2 regions of the Streptomyces sp. C11-1 genome follow, and region 2 is predicted to be linked to the other one. Evidence: predicted binding sites of a transcription regulator. Region 2 holds the regulator's gene; the other holds the start of a gene.
What was found. Region 2 encodes HspR, which represses chaperone genes until heat shock. Its sites were predicted from a motif close to TTGAGNNNNNNNNNCTCAA; they were not measured.
Positions count from the first base shown of each region.

Region 1 (9,248 bases), 2.0 Mb from region 2:
CACCGAGTGGACGGTGCCGATACCGCCGGGGTTGGTCAGCGAGGCGGTGACGCCGGTGAAGTCGTCCATGCCGAGCTTGCCGATGCGGGCGCGCCGGACGATGTCCTCGTACGCCTGCCAGAACTCGAAGAAGTTGAGCGTCTCGGCCTTCTTGATGGCCGCGACGACCAGCTGGCGGTCACCGTTCGGCTTCACCAGGTCGATGGCGAGACCGAGGTTGACGTGCTCCGGCTTGACCAGGGTCGGCTTGCCGTCCTTCTCCGCGAAGGAGTAGTTCATCGACGGCATGGCCTTGAGGGCCTGCACCATCGCGTACCCGATGAGGTGGGTGAAGGAGATCTTCCCGCCACGGGCGCGCTTGAGGTGGTTGTTGATGACGATGCGGTTGTCGAAGAGCAGCTTCACCGGGACCGCGCGGACGGACGTGGCCGTCGGCAGCTCCAGCGAGGCGTTCATGTTCTTCGCGACGGCGGCCGAGGGGCCGCGCAGCGTCACGTACTCCGGGCCGGCCGGGGCCTCGGTGGACTCCTCGGCCTTGGCGGGCGCGGCAGCGGGCTTCGCCACCGCGGGCTTCGCCGGGGCCGGGGCCGGGGCGGCCTTCGCCGCGGCCGGGGCGGCCTCGGCGGGCTTGGCCGGAGCCGCCTTCGCCGGGGCTGCCGGAGCAGCGGCTGCGGGCTTCGCCGGAGCCGGAGCGGCTGCGGGAGCGGCCGGTGCGGCCTGCGCGGGGGTGGTGGCGGTCACCGCAGCCCCCGAGGCTGCGGCGCCGGGAACGGGCTTGTCCGCCGTGCCGGACGTGCCCGGCTTGTAGTCGGCGAAGAAGTCCCACCAGGCGCGATCGACCGAACTGGGATCCTGGAGGTACTGCTGGTAGATCTCGTCGACGAGCCATTCATTGGCGCCGAACGCAGCGGCCGGGTTGGTGCCCGGGCTGGCTTGGTCGGTCGAGACGCTTGAGTTACTGGGGGACTGAGACGACACGGCGGCAACCGCCCTCTTCCGCTTCACAAGGTGATGGACAGCGGAAATCAAGGCTACGCCCCCCTGACCGTTCCTTGCAGGCCGGGCCGGTGCTTCGTCGTGCACATCACATCGGAAGACGGGTTTCGGCGCAGGAAATGGCGGGAAACAAGCGAGGTTCCACTGCACTCCGGGTACGCAGGACCGTGGATACGGCCGTCCGACCGTATCCCCTGGAGATCCCCTACTGGCATGGCACGTATGAACGTGCCCTTCCGGTTCGACCCTATGTCAACGTCATCGTCAACTGCGCTGCTCGGGGATTCCCGGAAGGGTGACCTGGATGCGGCAGCCACGAACGGATTCGGCCACCCCGATCCGTCCGCCGTGCAGATCCACTGCCCAGCGGGCGATCGCGAGCCCCAGCCCCGTACCGCCGTCGCTGCCCGGCCCGTGCGGGGACGGCACCTGGCCCCGGTTGAAGCGCTCGAACACCCGGTGGCGCTCCGTCTCCGGGATGCCGGGGCCCTCGTCGACGACCTCCAGCTCCAGAGACTCGGGATACGCCCCGCGGCGCGCCAGCACCGTGACCCGGCCGTGCGGCGGGCTGTGCTTGACCGCGTTGTCGATGAGGTTGGCGACCACCTGGTGCAGTCGCTCGGTGTCCGCGTGCGCGGTGAGCTCCGGCGGCGAGACGTCCAGGTGCAGATGGACGTCCGTACGGGAGTGATTGCCCGAACCCGACGGCAGGCGTCGGTGGGAGGCGGCGAGATTGGCCTCTTTCAGTACGCCCGAGAGATACGGCCACACCTCGAACCGGCGTGCCTTCAGTGCGACGACCCCGTTGTCCAGGCGCGACAGATCCAGCAGTGTCTCCACCAGCCGACCGAGCCGCTCGGTCTGCTTCAGCGCCGTGCACATCGTCTCGGGATCGGCGGCGGACACCCCGTCCACCACGTTCTCCAGCACCGCTCTCAGCGCCGCGATGGGGGTGCGCAGCTCGTGCGAGACATTGGCGACCAGCTCCTTGCGGTGCCGGTCCTCCGCCTCCAGATCGTCCGCCATGCGGTTGATCGTCTGGGCCAGGTCGCCCAGCTCGTCCCGCCGCCCGGCGCCGCTCACCCGGCGGGTGTAGTCGCCGTGCGAGATGGACCGGGCCACCGCGCGCATCTCGTCCAGCGGCGCGGTCAGACCGTGCGCCACGAACTGGGTGATCAGCAGTGTCGCGATCACCGAGAACACGGTGATGAACTGGAACTCGGTCCGGGTCCGCAGGGCGACGATCAGCAGTCCGGTGGTGATGAACACCGAGACCACGACGAGCGTGCCCAGCTTGGCCTTGATCGAGAAGGGCCGCATCCCGGGCCCTGGCCAGGTCATGGCGCCGGAGTCTCCAGGGCGTAGCCCACACCGTGCACGGTACGGATGCGCTCCGCGCCGATCTTCCGGCGCAGCGCCTTGATGTGGCTGTCGACCGTGCGGGTGCCAGAGGCGTCCGCCCAGTCCCACACCTCGGCCAGCAGCTGCTCCCGGGAGAGCACCGCCCGCGGGGTGTTGGCCAGGCAGACCAGCAGGTCGAACTCGGTCGGCGTGAGGTGGACGTCCTCGGCGCGCACCCGGACCCGGCGCTGCGCGTGGTCGATCTCCAGCTCACCCAGACGCAGTATCCCGCTGCGCGGGGTGACGGCGGCCAGTGCGGCCCGTTCCACTCGCCGCAGCAGCACATGCACCCGGGCGGCCAGCTCCCGCATGGAGAACGGCTTGGTCATGTAGTCGTCGGCACCGACGCCGAGCCCGACGAGCATGTCCGTCTCGTCGTCGCGCGCGGTGAGCATCAGCACCGGCACCGGGCGCTGGGCCTGCACCCGGCGGCAGACCTCCAGGCCGTCGAAGCCGGGAAGCATGATGTCGAGCACCATCAGATCCGGCTGCCAGGCCTCGGCCGCGTCCACGGCCGCGGGGCCGTCCAGCGCGGTCTGGACCAGAAAGCCCTCCGCCCGCAGCCGGGCGGAAACGGCGTCGACGATCGTGGGGTCGTCCTCGACCACCAGCACCCGGCGCTGAGCCCCCGGGGTGGCCGCGACGCCGTTGTGGGTGGTGTGTGTCTGTTCCATCGCCCCGCCCCTGCCCGTTCTCGCGGGAGGCATCCCCCCGGAGGCACGTTCTTCGCTCGTGGATTTCGTGGGTGAACCCGTGTGCCGGTCAGCAGCGTAAAGGCAGCGGAGGGCTCCCGGCTACGCAGGGTGTTGCCCCGCCGGTACGCGTTCGGGCCGGGCGCGTGGCCGGATCGTCGGGCTTGTGCCGGATGACCCGTGCCAGTGCCGTGCCGCGCATACCGGGTCGGGGCTTCAGAGACCCTTCGATGCGAGATGGACCACGTCGGGCACACCTCGGGCAACGGCCACTTCTTCGGCCCCAACCCCACTGAACCCGGCATTCCGCAACGCTTGTTCGAAGGCCGGGGACGGCTGCGCGGACCAGATGGCGAGCACGCCGCCCGGGGTCAGCCGGTCGTGGCAGTGGGCGAGTCCCGTGGGGGAGTAGAGGCTCCCGTTGTCCTCCGTGACGGTCCAGTCGGGCCCGTTGTCGATATCCAGACACAGGGCGTCGTAACGCTCCGTGGTTGTACGGAGATGGGCCACCAGGTCCGTGTGCAGGATCGAGGCCCGGGGATCGGCGAGCGCGGCCCCGGAGATCCGTGCCAGCGGCCCGTCCCGGTGCCAGCCGATGATCGCCTGCTCCCGCTCCGCGACCACGATCCGCCCCCAGCGCCCCTCCTCGGCGGCACGCACCAGCGAGAAGCCCACGCCCAGCCCGCCGATCAGCACGGAGGGGCCGGTCCGCCCGGCGGGCAGGGCATCCAGCGCGGCATCGATCAGCAGCCGCTCGGAGCGTCCGTCGGAGGTGTCCATCAGGAAACAGCCGTTGGCGATGATCTCGTAGTGCTCCCCGCGCTCCCGCAGAACGACCTCGCCGAACGGCCCGTCGCGGCGGTCGAGGGTGACGGGGGTGTCGGCGGAACGCGTCGGCATCGATTCATCGGGGGCGGTCATCGCGGACGTCGCGGACATGTCGTGGCTCTCCGGTCTCCGGTCGTGGCAGTCGGTGCCCGTCCATCCTGTCCTGCGGGCCGCGCGGAACGCCAAAGCTTTGCGGCCGCCCGCCACCGCCCCCGCCCTGGGTGCGTCCGGTTCACGGCCGAGGCGCCTTCTTCCCGTGCACCGCCGTGTACTCGGCCGCCAGCCAGGGCCCCAGGTCGTCGAGGAACAGGCGGAGCAGGCCCGGGTCGGGGGAAGCGGTACGGGCCGCGGCCGCGGCGGCGGTACGCATCCGGGCCGCGCGCCCCGGGTAGTAGCGGCCGAACACCTCGGCGGACTCCTCCAGGTCGCTCGTCCAGCCGCCCCAGCGGGGCATGACCAGCGTGAAGCCGGTACGGACGAGGCGCCGGGCCACGCGTCGGCAGAGCCGCGTCCGGTCGGCGTCGGCCAGGTCCTCCGCCGTCGCCGTCGCCGTCGCCGTCGCCGACGCCCGCCAGCGCGGCAGCGCGAGCGCGAGATCGCCGTTGGTCTCGCGGGCGAGCAGCGAGGTGGGGCGGTAGCGGGGCAGGACGGAGGCGAGGTCGGGCCCGAGCAGCGGGGTGCACAGGCAGGCGACGAAGAAGCCGAGGTCGTGCCGTTCCAGCTCGCTGAGTGCGGTACGCGCACGGACCATCAGGATGCCCGCCGTGTCGATGGCCGGGTGGTCGGTATCGAGCGCGGCGGCGACGCCGACGGCGTCGCCGCGGTCCGCGTCCGTCGGCTCCCCGCGCAGTGCCAGCAGCAGATCGAGGTCCGAGCGCCCGGGAACAGCCGACCCGCGCGGAACGCTCCCGTACAGGTAGGCACTGTGCAGCCGCTCGCTCCCGAACGCCTCGGCGATACGGGAACGGGCATCCGCAACCACCGGCGCGAACGTCTCCGGGACGCGGTCGAGGCTTCCTTCGCGGGCGATCGTGCCGTCCTCGGCGAGACCTTTTCCGTTCATGCGAGCACTGTGCCGGAAAGGCCCGAGCGGCGGCCTCCGCCCCCGGCCCCGCCCCCTCGGCGCGTGATCGCTGAGAGCGAACAGGCCCCGGGGAACATTCAACGGCTCATGAGCATTGAGTCCACATAGCTCAACTTGCCTGCCGAAGGGGAGATCATGACTAGCGAGTCCAAGGCGTTCACACCGATCGACCTGCCCGTGCTGCCGCTCGACGACGAGGTCGTCCTGCCCGGCATGGTGGTGCCGCTGGACCTGTCCGACACCGAGGTGCGCGCCGCCGTCGAGGCCGCGCAGGCCGCCGCCCGTCCCGACGGCGGCAAGCCCGAGGTGCTGCTGGTCCCGCGGATCGACGGGACGTACACGGGGACCGGTGTCCTCGGCACCGTCGAGCAGGTCGGGCGCCTCTCGGACGGCGACCCGGGTGCGCTCATCCGGGCCCGTGACCGCGTCCGGATCGGGGCCGGGACCAGTGGTCCGGGGCGGGCGCTCTGGGTGGAGGGGACCGTGATCGACGTCGTCGTGCCCGACCCCCTGCCCGGATCGGCGGCCGAGCTGGTCAAGGAGTACAAAGCGCTCGCCACCAGCTGGCTGAAGAAGCGCGGCGCCTGGCAGGTCGTGGACCGGGTCCAGCAGATCGAGGACCTCTCCGCGCTCGCCGACAACTCCGGATACTCGCCGTTCCTCTCCACCGCGCAGAAGGTCCAGCTCCTGGAGACCGTGGACCCGGTCGCCCGGCTGAAGCTCGCCGTCCAGTGGCTGAGCGAACACCTCGCCGAGCAGGATGTCGCCGAGTCCATCGCCAAGGACGTCCAGGAGGGCGTCGACAAGCAGCAGCGCGAGTTCCTGCTGCGCCGCCAGCTGGAAGCCGTACGCAAGGAACTCTCCGAGCTCAACGGCGACCCGGAGGACGAGTCCGACGACTACCGGGCCCGCGTCGAGGCCGCCGAGCTGCCCGAGCACGTCCGGACGGCGGCGCTCAAGGAGGTCGAGAAGCTGGAGCGGGCCAGCGACCAGTCGCCCGAGGGCTCCTGGATCCGCACCTGGCTGGACACCGTCCTCGAACTGCCGTGGAACGAGCGAACCGAGGACGCCTACGACATCCGCGGCGCCCAGGCGGTCCTGGACGCCGAGCACGCCGGTCTCGCGGATGTGAAGGAGCGCATCACCGAGTACCTCGCGGTGCGCAAGCGGCGTGCCGACCGGGGGCTGGGCGTGGTGGGCGGTCGCCGCGGCGGCGCGGTACTGGCCCTCGTCGGCCCGCCCGGTGTCGGCAAGACCTCGCTCGGTGAGTCCGTCGCGCACGCCATGGGCCGCACGTTCGTCCGCGTCGCACTCGGCGGTGTCCGGGACGAGGCGGAGATCCGCGGCCACCGGCGTACGTACGTGGGCGCGCTCCCCGGACGTATCGTGCGGGCGATCAAGGAGGCCGGTTCGATGAACCCGGTCGTCCTGCTCGACGAGATCGACAAGGTCGGTTCCGACTTCCGGGGCGACCCGGCCGCCGCCCTCCTCGAAGTCCTGGACCCCGCGCAGAACCACACCTTCCGCGACCACTACCTGGAGGTCGAGCTCGACCTCAGCGACGTCGTCTTCCTCGCCACCGCCAACGTGCTCGAAGCCATCCCGGAAGCCCTGCTCGACCGCATGGAACTGGTCAGGCTCGACGGCTACACCGAGGACGAGAAGGTCGTCATCGCCCGGGACCACCTCCTCCCGCGCCAGCTGGAGCGGGCCGGCCTGGAGAAGGACGAGGTCGCCCTGGAGGAGTCGGCGCTGCGCAAGCTGGCGGGCGAGTACACCCGCGAGGCGGGCGTACGGAATCTGGAGCGGGCCGTCGCCCGGCTGCTCCGCAAGGTCGCGGCCCAGCACGAACTGGGCGACCGGGACCTGCCGTTCACGGTGACCGACGCGGACCTGCGCGGTCTGATCGGGCGTCCGCACCATGTACCCGAGTCCGCTCAGGACCCGGCCGAGCGCCGCACCGCCGTGCCGGGCGTGGCCACCGGGCTCGCGGTGACCGGGGCGGGCGGTGACGTCCTCTTCGTCGAGGCGTCGCTCGCCGACCCGGAGACCGGGGCCTCCGGACTGACCCTGACCGGTCAGCTCGGCGACGTCATGAAGGAGTCGGCGCAGATCGCCCTGAGCTTCCTGCGCTCGCACGGTGCGGAGCTGGAGCTGCCGGTCGCCGACCTCAAGGACCGGGGCGTGCACATCCACTTCCCGGCGGGCGCGGTCCCCAAGGACGGCCCGAGCGCCGGTATCACCCTGACGACCGCCCTGGCCTCGCTGCTCTCCGGACGCCTCGTCCGTACGGATGTGGCGATGACCGGCGAGGTGTCGCTGACCGGGCGGGTCCTGCCCATCGGCGGCCTCAAGCAGAAGCTGCTGGCCGCTCACCGCGCGGGCGTCACGACCGTCGTGATCCCGCAGCGCAACGAGGCCGACCTGGACGACGTCCCGGCCGAGGTCCTGGAGAAGCTGGACGTCCGGCCGGTCACCGACGTCCGCCAGGTGCTGGAGATCGCCCTCACCCCGGCCTCGGCCCGGGCGGAGGAGAGGATCCCGGCCGCGGCCTGAGTCCGTCGTACGGGGCGTACGGCCTGAGCGTTGTACGGGGCGCACGGAACGGCCCGCTTACCGCATACCGGCGGGCGCGGGCCGTTCCGCATGCCCGGGGGCCGCTCAGGGGCGGTAGATCGTGCCCGGCTGCGGCTCGGCCGGGGCCATCAGCTCGGGGACGGTCACGAAGGTGTAGCCGTCCTTCTGGAGCGCGTCGATGATGCCCGGCACGGCGGGGACGGTGCCTTTGTAGATGTCGTGCAGCAGGATGATGCCGTCTTTGCTCGCCTGGTCCAGGATGCGCTTCCGGATCAGTGCGGAGTCGTTCGTCGAGTAGTCCTTCGCGGTGGCGCTCCACAGCACCTGCGACAGCCCCAGCTCCTTGCTGACCTTGCTGACCTCGTCGTCCGTGCGGCCCTGCGGCGGGCGCATCAGCCGGGGCCGCTCGCCGGTGATCCTCTCGATGGCCTTCTGGGTCTTCTCCAGCTCGGCCCGTATCTCGTCCGGGTCGTGGTCGGTGAGGATCTTGTGCGTCCAGGTGTGGTTGGCGACCTCGTGGCCCTCGTCCTGGATGCGCCGCACGGTGTCCGGGTGCTTGACGACATGGTGCTTGCCCAGCAGGAAGAAGGTGGCGTGCACCTTCTTCTCCTTCAGGATGTCCAGCAGCTCGGGGGTGTCCTCGCCCGGCCCCGCGTCGAAGGTCAGGGCGATGCACTTGGCCTCGCGGCAGTCCACCGGCCCGAACGCGCCCTTGGCGTCGGCAGCCGCCTCCCCGCGCGCCGAGCCCGGCGCGGTCGTGTCCATCGAGCAGCCGCTCAGCGTCAGTGTGAGCGCCGCCACCAGAGCCATGGCCAACCGCTTCCCGGGCAATGACGTCTTTGACGACGGCACCTTGGACAGCGGCGTCTTTTCGGGCATGGCAAAGCACTCCTCCGTGCGGGAAATCCCGCACAGCCGTGCGGTACGCCGAGGACTATACCCAGTGCGTATACATGGAGTGCATAGTGGGTCGCGCCGTCGCCGTCGGCCCCCTCCTGGGCATCCTGCGAAATACTGGCCGCGCTGCGGCGTCGACCACCCGCGGTGACATGTTTCATCGGCAGGGAGCCGTAGAGGGGGTGCTGACGTGCACGGGAGTGAGAGCGAGCCGGAGCGGGGCGTGGCCGCCGGAAGTGGTGTGGACCACGAATTCTTGGCGCTGGAGCGCGAGTTGGCTGTGTTCCTGCGCCGGGCGCGGGCCAGCTCGGGCGAGATGGCCAGGGAGGTCCACCCGGAACTGGAGCCCGCCGCCTACGGGCTGCTCGTCCGCCTGGAGTCGGCGGGCCGGCAGCGGGCCACCGAGCTGGCCGCGTACTTCGGCGTCGGCAAGGCCACCATGAGCCGCCAGCTGCACTCCCTGGAGAACCTCGGCCTGGTCGTACGCGAGCCCGACCCGGCCGACGGCCGCGCCTGGCTCGTCCACCTCACCGACGAAGGCCTGGCCCGCTTCCGCAGCGTCCGGGATGCCCGCCGCGAGCGCTACGTACGCAAGCTGACGGGCTGGGACCGGGCCGAAGTGGCTGAGCTGGCCCGGCTGCTGCACCAGCTGAACGCCCGCGCCGAAAGCTGACCCCGCGCCGAGGGCCGGCCCCGCGCCGAAAGGCCCCTACAGCTCCACCAGGATCGCCGTGGCGTCGTCGTGCGCCTTGCTGCGCCGCAGCCGCGCGCGC
Region 1 is NZ_CP134500.1:5,253,836-5,263,083, forward strand. Features, by position in the region: gene RI138_RS23465 (multifunctional oxoglutarate decarboxylase/oxoglutarate dehydrogenase thiamine pyrophosphate-binding subunit/dihydrolipoyllysine-residue succinyltransferase subunit) at 1-978, opposite strand, end outside; gene RI138_RS23470 (HAMP domain-containing sensor histidine kinase) at 1,261-2,337, opposite strand; gene RI138_RS23475 (response regulator transcription factor) at 2,334-3,071, opposite strand; gene RI138_RS23480 (spermidine synthase) at 3,306-4,028, opposite strand; gene RI138_RS23485 (nucleotidyltransferase domain-containing protein) at 4,150-4,980, opposite strand; gene lon (endopeptidase La) at 5,137-7,557, shown strand; gene RI138_RS23495 (polysaccharide deacetylase family protein) at 7,663-8,457, opposite strand; gene RI138_RS23500 (MarR family winged helix-turn-helix transcriptional regulator) at 8,666-9,148, shown strand; gene RI138_RS23505 (hypothetical protein) at 9,185-9,248, opposite strand, start outside.
Region 1: lon (endopeptidase La) is a predicted target of HspR. The motif match lies at 5,096-5,114, and genes of this name have one in related genera.

Region 2 (9,248 bases):
GCCGATGCGTTACGTCACTTTGCCGGTTCGGGCTCCGGTGCGTCCACCTGGTCCGGGTCGCCGGTCGGGTCGGTGGGGGTCTTCACGGACTCCAGGAGGAGCTGGGAGACGTCCACGACCTGGATGGACTCCTTGGCCTGGCCGTCGTTCTTCTTGCCGTTGACGGAGTCGGTGAGCATGACGAGGCAGAAGGGGCAGGCGGTGGAGACGATGTCCGGGTTGAGTGCGAGGGCTTCGTCGACGCGTTCGGTGTTGATGCGCTTGCCGATGCGTTCTTCCATCCACATCCGGGCGCCGCCGGCGCCGCAGCAGAAGCCGCGTTCCTTGTGGCGGTGCATTTCCTCGTTGCGGAGGCCGGGGACCTTCGCGATGATCTCGCGGGGCGGGGTGTAGATCTTGTTGTGGCGGCCCAGGTAGCAGGGGTCGTGGTAGGTGATCAGGCCCTCGACCGGGGTCACGGGGATCAGCTTGCCCTCGTCGATGAGGTGCTGGAGCAGCTGGGTGTGGTGGATGACCTCGTACTCGCCGCCGAGCTGGGGGTACTCGTTGGCGATGGTGTTGAAGCAGTGCGGGCAGGTCGCGACGATCTTCTTCGACGCCTTGGGCTTCTTCGTGTCCGGCTCGACGTTGCCCTCGTCGTCGAAGGACTCGCCGTAGGCCATGTTGAGCATGGCCACGTTCTCCTGGCCGAGCTGCTGGAAGAGCGGCTCGTTGCCCAGGCGGCGGGCGGAGTCACCGGTGCACTTCTCGTCGCCGCCCATGATCGCGAACTTGACGCCCGCGATGTGGAGGAGTTCGGCGAAGGCCTTGGTGGTCTTCTTGGCGCGGTCCTCCAGGGCGCCGGCGCAGCCGACCCAGTAGAGGTAGTCGACCTCGGTGAGGTCCTCGACGTCCTTGCCGACGATGGGGACCTCGAAGTCGACTTCCTTGGTCCATTCGACGCGGGCCTTCTTGGCCAGGCCCCAGGGGTTGCCCTTCTTCTCCAGGTTCTTGAGCATCGTGCCCGCTTCGGAGGGGAACGCGGACTCGATCATGACCTGGTAGCGGCGCATGTCGACGATGTGGTCGATGTGCTCGATGTCGACGGGGCACTGCTCGACGCACGCGCCGCAGGTGGTGCAGGACCACAGGACGTCGGGGTCGATGACGCCGTTGTCCTCGGCGGTGCCGATCAGCGGGCGCTCGGCCTCGGCGAGGGCGGCCGCGGGGACGTCCCTGAGCTGTTCCTCGGTGGCTTTCTCGTTGCCTTCCATGTCCTTGCCGCCGCCTGCCAGGAGGTAGGGGGCCTTGGCGTGCGCGTGGTCGCGCAGCGACATGATGAGGAGTTTGGGGGAGAGGGGCTTGCCGGTGTTCCAGGCGGGGCACTGGGACTGGCAGCGGCCGCACTCGGTGCAGGTGGAGAAGTCGAGGATGCCCTTCCAGGAGAACTGCTCGACCTGGGAGACGCCGAAGGTGTCGTCCTCGCCCGGGTCCTCGAAGTCGATCTCCTTGCCGCCCGACGTCATCGGCAGCAGCGCGCCGAGCGCGACATCGCCGTCCGCGTTCCGCTTGAACCAGATGTTCGGGAACCCGAGGAACCGGTGCCAGGCCACACCCATGTTCGTGTTCAGCGAGATGGTGATCGCCCAGACCATCGTCGTACCGAGCTTGATCATCGCGAACAGGTAGACCAGGTTCTGGAGCGTTTCGACGCTCAGCCCCTTGAAGGCCAGGACCAGGGGATACGAGGCGAAGTACGCGGGGTCGTAGCTGTCGACGTGGTGGAGGGCGCCCTCCAGGCCGCGCAGCGCCATGATGGCGGTGCCGATGATGAGGATGACGATCTCGACGAAGTACGCCTGGCCCATCTTGGAGCCCGTGAAGCGCGACTTGCGGCCCGCCCGCGAGGGGAGGTTCAGCTGGCGGATCGCGATCAGCACGATGATGCCGAGGGTCGTGCCGAGCGCGATGAACTCGATGTAGAGCTCGTACGGGAGGAAGCCGCCGATGACCGGCAGCACCCAGTCCGCCTTGAACAGCTGGCCGTACGCCGTGACGATCGTCAGGCCCAGCGTCAGGAAGCCGACGGCGACGAACCAGTGGGCGACGCCCACGACGCCCCAGCGGTTCATCCGCGTGTGGCCGACGAACTCCTTGATCAGGGTGATCGTCCGCTGCTTGGGGTCGTCGGTGCGGCTGCCTGCCGGTACTGCCTGTCCCAGACGGACGAAGCGGTAGATCTGCACGATGGCTCGGGTGATGAGCGCAACGCCGACGACCGTCAGCACCAGCGACACGATGATCGCGGCGAGTTGCATGAGTAGGGCTCCTCGGGCCTGCGAGAGCGGGATCCAGTTACGTACGTGCGACTGCCCACTACTACTAAGCAGTAACTTATTTGGTCTGTGCTGACACTATCCACTTAGTCCACCCGGCTGTAGCCGGGCGGGCGGTGATCTGTGTCGCTCAGGTGTGCCTTGGTTGTGCCTTGGGCTGTGCCCCGGGTGGTGCCGCGGGCGGTGTCCCGGGTGGTGCCTCGGTCGGGCGGGCCTGTCGGAGGGTCGTCCGCAGGGTATTGCGTACGGCCTCCGTCAGGATCGCCAGGTCGAGTACTACTCCATGGTGCTCTGCGTAGTGCTGGTCCAGCAGGGCGGGGTCGTCCCACGGCATGCCCGAGCGGGCCCGCACCTGGGCCAGGCCGGTCAGTCCCGGTCGCAGCTCCTGCCGCCACTGCCGGGCCCCGGGGTGCGCGGACCGGGGGTCGCCCGGGGCCAGCGGGGCGGGGCCGACGAGGGCGAGGTCGCCCCTTACGACATGGGGGAGCCGGGAGAGCAGGTCCAGCCGGAGCCGTCGGGTGCGCAGGCTGCGGAGCTCGAAGACCCTGCCGTCCAGACCGGTCCGGGGGCGGCGGTCCCAGGCGCCGCCCGGGGTGCGCCGGGCGGTCAGGGCGAGGGCGCCGACGGCTACGGCGGGGGCGGTCAGGGCCAGCAGGGCGGTGCCGAGGGTCAGGTCCAGCAGCCGTTCTGCCGTCGTGCGGGGGGCGAGGCGGTCCGCCAGGCGTTCCGCCCGGTCCAGGAGGCCGGTCAGGTGGGCGGCGGGGCGCGAGGGGAAGTGGCCGCGCGCTGTTGCCGGGTTCGAGCGGGTGGCGGCGGGAGGGGCGGCGGGGCTGGTGGCCGGTGTGCGGGGGGCGGCCGGTGGCGGTGTGGTTTCCGTGGGGCGGGGCTGTGGTGGCACCGGTGCCTGTGTGCGTACGGGGTTCTGCCCCTGCCTCCTCCGCTTCTCCTTCTGCCTGTTCTGCCGTACGCGCCGCTTCCTCGCGTTCTGCATCGCGCCCACCCGGGGTTCGAGGTTCGATGGTGTGACGATCCACGGTGAAACCTGCCGGTCGGGGACGGTTGTGACCGTCTCGCGGCATTTTGTGACAGAACGATCCCATGGTGGGACGGTGGGGTGCGGGGTGTGCGAGGGGTGTGGCGTGCGCGGGTGTGTCCGTGGGGCGGGAGCGGGGGCGATGTGTGGTCCGGATAAGCACTTAAGTTGAGCCCGCCCGACTCAGGTCTGTTGACTAGGGGGCGGGTGTCATGCATTCTTGAGTCAGATCCACTCAAGTAGTCAGTTGGAGGAATTGAAATGGCACGTGCGGTCGGCATCGACCTGGGCACGACTAACTCCGTCGTCAGCGTTCTCGAAGGCGGCGAGCCCACCGTCATCACCAACGCCGAAGGCGCCAGGACCACGCCGTCCGTCGTCGCCTTCGCCAAGAACGGCGAGGTGCTCGTCGGCGAGGTCGCCAAGCGCCAGGCGGTCACCAACGTCGACAGGACCATCCGCTCCGTCAAGCGCCACATGGGCACTGACTGGAAGATCGACCTGGACGGCAAGAGCTTCAACCCGCAGCAGATGAGCGCCTTCATCCTGCAGAAGCTGAAGCGCGACGCCGAGTCGTACCTGGGCGAGAAGGTGACCGACGCGGTCATCACCGTCCCGGCGTACTTCAACGACTCCGAGCGTCAGGCGACCAAGGAGGCCGGTGAGATCGCGGGCCTCAACGTCCTGCGCATCGTCAACGAGCCGACCGCCGCCGCCCTGGCGTACGGCCTGGACAAGGACGACCAGACGATCCTCGTCTTCGACCTCGGTGGCGGCACTTTCGACGTGTCCCTCCTGGAGATCGGTGACGGCGTCGTCGAGGTGAAGGCCACCAACGGTGACAACCACCTCGGTGGTGACGACTGGGACCAGCGTGTCGTCGACTACCTGGTGAAGCAGTTCGCCAACGGGCACGGCGTGGACCTGTCCAAGGACAAGATGGCTCTCCAGCGTCTCCGTGAGGCTGCGGAGAAGGCGAAGATCGAGCTCTCGTCCTCGACCGAGACCACGATCAACCTGCCCTACATCACGGCGTCCGCCGAGGGCCCGCTGCACCTGGACGAGAAGCTCACGCGCTCGCAGTTCCAGCAGCTGACCTCGGACCTCCTGGACCGCTGCAAGACCCCGTTCCACAACGTCATCAAGGACGCGGGCATCCAGCTCTCCGAGATCGACCACGTCGTTCTCGTCGGTGGCTCCACCCGTATGCCCGCCGTCGCCGAGCTCGTCAAGGAGCTGACCGGCGGCCAGGAGGCCAACAAGGGTGTGAACCCGGACGAGGTCGTCGCCATCGGCGCCTCGCTCCAGGCCGGTGTCCTCAAGGGCGAGGTCAAGGACGTCCTGCTCCTCGATGTCACCCCGCTCTCCCTCGGCATCGAGACCAAGGGAGGGATCATGACCAAGCTCATCGAGCGCAACACCACGATCCCGACCAAGCGTTCCGAGATCTTCACGACGGCCGAGGACAACCAGCCCTCCGTGCAGATCCAGGTCTACCAGGGCGAGCGCGAGATCGCGGCGTACAACAAGAAGCTCGGAATGTTCGAGCTGACCGGTCTGCCGCCGGCCCCGCGCGGCGTGCCGCAGATCGAGGTCGCCTTCGACATCGACGCCAACGGCATCATGCACGTCGCTGCCAAGGACCTCGGCACCGGCAAGGAGCAGAAGATGACCGTCACCGGTGGCTCCTCGCTGCCGAAGGACGAGGTCAACCGGATGCGTGAAGAGGCCGAGAAGTACGCCGAGGAGGACCACGCCCGCCGCGAGGCCGCCGAGTCCCGCAACCAGGGCGAGCAGCTCGTCTACCAGACGGAGAAGTTCCTCAAGGACAACGAGGACAAGGTCCCCGGTGACGTGAAGACGGAGGTGGAGACCGCTGTCGGCGAGCTGAAGGAGAAGCTCAAGGGCGAGGACACCGCCGAGATCCGTACGGCCACCGAGAAGGTCGCCGCCGTCTCCCAGAAGCTGGGCCAGGCGATGTACGCCAACGCTCAGGCCGAGGGCGCGACCCCGGGTGCCGGGGCCCCGGGCGACGGCCAGGCCAAGGCCGCCGACGACGACGTCGTCGACGCCGAGATCGTGGACGACGAGAAGGACACCAAGGACACCAAGGGCGGTGCGGCGTGACCGAGGAGACTCCGGGCTTCGAGGAGAAGCCCGACGTCCCCTCCGGCGCCACCCCTGATGACGCCGAGCCGAAGGCCGCCGCTCCCTCCGAGGAGGAGGCGGCGGCCCCGGCCGGGGACACCGACCAGACCGTCGGCCTGACCGCACAGCTGGACCAGGTCCGTACGGCGCTCGGCGAGCGCACCGCGGACCTCCAGCGGCTCCAGGCCGAGTACCAGAACTACCGCCGTCGTGTGGAGCGGGACCGGGTCACGGTCAAGGAGATCGCCGTCGCGAACCTCCTGTCCGAGCTCCTCCCCGTGCTCGACGACGTCGGCCGCGCACGGGAGCACGGCGAGCTGCTCGGCGGCTTCAAGTCGGTCGCCGAATCGCTGGAGACGGTCGTCGCGAAGCTGGGCCTCCAGCAGTTCGGCAAGGAGGGCGAGCCCTTCGACCCGACGATCCACGAGGCTCTGATGCACAGCTACGCGCCGGACGTCACCGAGACGACCTGCGTGGCGATCCTTCAGCCGGGGTATCGCATCGGCGAGCGCACCATCCGCCCCGCGCGGGTGGCCGTCGCCGAGCCGCAGCCGGGCGCCACGCCCGCCGCGGCCAAGGAAGAGAAGACAGACGACGAGGAGAGCGGTGGCACCGAGGAGGTCTGACGGCAACGCGTCTGACCACCAGGGTGCACACCGACCGGCCCGGCGGTCGGCCCACGGGCCGACCGCTCGGCCGATCGTCCGGAAGGAGGGACGTCGATGAGCACGAAGGACTTCGTCGAGAAGGACTACTACAAGGTCCTCGGCGTCCCCAAGGACGCCACCGACGCCGAGATCAAGAAGGCGTACCGCAAGCTCGCCCGGGAGAACCACCCCGACGCCAACAAGGGTGACGCCAAGGCGGAGGAGCGCTTCAAGGAGATCTCCGAGGCGAACGACGTCCTCGGCGACGCCAAGCGGCGCAAGGAGTACGACGAGGCGCGCGCCCTCTTCGGCAACGGTGGCTTCCGCGCCGGTCCCGGTGGTGCCGGCGGCAACTTCAACTTCGACCTGGGCGACCTCTTCGGCGGGGGCGCACCGGGCGGCGGACAGGGCGGCGCGGGCGGCGGCTTCGGCGGCGGGGGCGGTCTCGGAGACGTCTTCGGCGGGCTGTTCAACCGCGGCGGCACGGGCAGCCGTGTCCAACCGCGGCGCGGCCAGGACGTCGAGTCCGAGGTGACGCTCAGCTTCACCGAGGCGGTCGACGGGGCCACAGTCCCGCTGCGGATGTCCAGCCAGGCGCCCTGCAAGGCGTGTTCCGGCACCGGTGACAAGAACGGCACCCCCAGGGTCTGCCCGACCTGCGTCGGCACCGGCCAGGTCTCGCGCGGCAGCGGCGGCGGTTTCTCGCTCACCGACCCCTGTGTGGACTGCAAGGGCCGGGGCCTCATCGCCCAGGACCCCTGCGAGGTCTGCAAGGGCAGCGGCCGGGCGAAGTCGGCCCGGACCATGCAGGTCAGGATTCCGGCGGGCGTCTCCGACGGCCAGCGGATCAGGCTGCGCGGCAAGGGCGGCCCGGGCGAGCGCGGCGGTCCGGCGGGCGACCTGTACGTCGTCGTGCACGTCGGCGCCCACCCGGTCTTCGGCCGCAAGGGCGACAATCTCACGGTCACCGTGCCCGTCACGTATCCGGAGGCGACGCTCGGCGGCGAGGTCAAGGTCCCCACCCTCGGCGGCCCCCCGGTCACCCTGAAGCTTCCCCCGGGCACCCCCAACGGGCGTACGATGCGCGCCCGGGGCAAGGGCGCGGTGCGCAAGGACGGCACCCGCGGCGACCTCCTGGTCACCGTGGAGGTCGCGGTCCCCACCTCCCTCGGCCAGGAGGCCAGGGACGCGCTGGAGGCCTACCGGAAGGCGACCGCGGACGAGGACCCGCGGGCGGAACTGTTCCAGGCCGCGAAGGGAGCTTGAGATGGACGGCCGTCGACGCAATCCGTACCAGCTGACCGATGAATCGCCGGTGTACGTGATCTCGGTGGCGGCCCAGCTCTCGGGCCTGCACCCGCAGACACTGCGACAGTACGACCGCCTCGGCCTGGTCTCCCCGGACCGTACGGCCGGGCGCGGTCGGCGATACTCGGCCCGTGACATCGAGCTGCTGCGCACGGTGCAGCAGCTGTCGCAGGACGAGGGCATCAACCTCGCGGGTATCAAGCGGATCATCGAGCTGGAGAACCAGGTGGCCGCGCTCCAGCAGCGCGTCGCCGAGCTCTCGGCGGCGGTGGACGGCGCGGCGGTCGCCATGCAGCAGCGTGAGGCCCAGGTGCACGCCTCGTACCGCCGCGATCTGGTGCCGTACCAGGACGTGCAGCAGACCAGCGCGCTGGTGGTCTGGCGGCCCAAGCCGAAGCGGTCCGCGGAGTAGGGCGGCGGGGCACCGGGGGGTACATACGACGACGGCCGGGCCGGGAGAACACCAGATGTTCTCCCGGCCCGGCCGTCGTCGTATGTCCGCGGCGTCGCACGGCTGGCACCAAGTGGCCGGGGCGCATGCAGCAAGTTGACAGTGATCGCCGCCTGGTCCGGCCCGCCCCGCTGGCAAGCTGACATACGTCGGCGGACGAAGCCGGCGAGACACATGACGCAGTGAGTACGGGGAGGAAGAGATGGGTGTCTACGCGTTCACCGGGAGGATGGTCGGTGCGGGAGGACTGCTCCTGGCGCTGGTCGTCGGAGCGGCCGCCGCACCGGCCCACGCGAGCGCCGGAGCCGGGACGGTCGCCGCGTCCGGGACCGCCGCGCCGCTGTTGACCGGGGCCGGGGCCGGGGGCAGTGCCGGTGCCGGTGCCGGTGCTGGGGTCGGTACGGCTTCGGAGGCGGTGTCGGACGTGGTGTCGAGGGTCACCTCGGCGGTCTCCCGAGTGCTCTGCGGCGCACCGCTGCCGAAGCCGGTCGGACCGTTCATGGGCAAGGTGAAGTGCGTCAACGGCTGGCAGTAGAGGACCCGGTGGAGATCACGGCGGTCCGTGTCTCCACCGACGCCGCGCCCGCCGGCACCGCGGTGCTCCGGCTCATCGGGATGCTGCCCGCGCACTGGGACTGCGGCCAGCGCATCGAGGAGGACCGGATCACCGTCCTGGTGCGCGGCGGCGTGCGGGACGCGCGGGAGCGGTGCGCCGAGGCACTGCGGGACCGGGCCCTGGAGGGGTGGGTGCTGGAGGGGAGCGGGTAGGGCCTTGCCTCTCCCGTCTCAGATCCAGCCCTTCTCGCGGGCCAGCAGGGCAGCGTGCGGGCGGCTGGTCGCGTCCAGGATGCGGAGCACGTCGGCGACATGGCGGCGGTACGTCCGTACCGAGATGTCCAGGTTCCGTGCGCCCGTCTCGTCCTTGGCGACCCGGCACATCTCCTCCATGACGCGCTGCTCCATCTCGGACAGCACGCCCGAGGGCGCGGGGTGGGTGTCGATCAGGGCGGAGAGGTCAGTGGACTCGGTCCAGATCTTCTCGAACAGGGCCAGGATGTTGGAGACCAGCCCGGCCTGCTGGGTGACCAGCGCGCCGCGCGAGGTGTCCGAGGGATCGACGGGCACCAGGGCCGTACGGCGGTCGTACACGAGGATCCGCTCGGACAGCTTGTCCGCGGCCCGGATCGACGCGCCCTGCGCGGTGAGTTCGCGGAGGTAGGCCACGGTGGGCGGGTGGTCGAGTGCTTCCCGCAGCACCACGCTGCGGATCTGCACGCCCCGGCGTAGACACCGGGTGTCCAACGGGCGGGCGTGCGCGATGTTCTCGGGGGTGAGTGCTGTGTACG
Region 2 is NZ_CP134500.1:3,300,335-3,309,582, reverse strand. Features, by position in the region: gene RI138_RS14550 (heterodisulfide reductase-related iron-sulfur binding cluster) at 15-2,297, opposite strand; gene RI138_RS14545 (sugar transferase) at 2,446-3,306, opposite strand; gene dnaK (molecular chaperone DnaK) at 3,610-5,475, shown strand; gene grpE (nucleotide exchange factor GrpE) at 5,472-6,122, shown strand; gene dnaJ (molecular chaperone DnaJ) at 6,219-7,409, shown strand; gene RI138_RS14525 (heat shock protein transcriptional repressor HspR) at 7,411-7,863, shown strand; gene RI138_RS14520 (hypothetical protein) at 8,105-8,437, shown strand; gene RI138_RS14515 (hypothetical protein) at 8,416-8,670, shown strand; gene RI138_RS14510 (helix-turn-helix transcriptional regulator) at 8,689-9,248, opposite strand, start outside.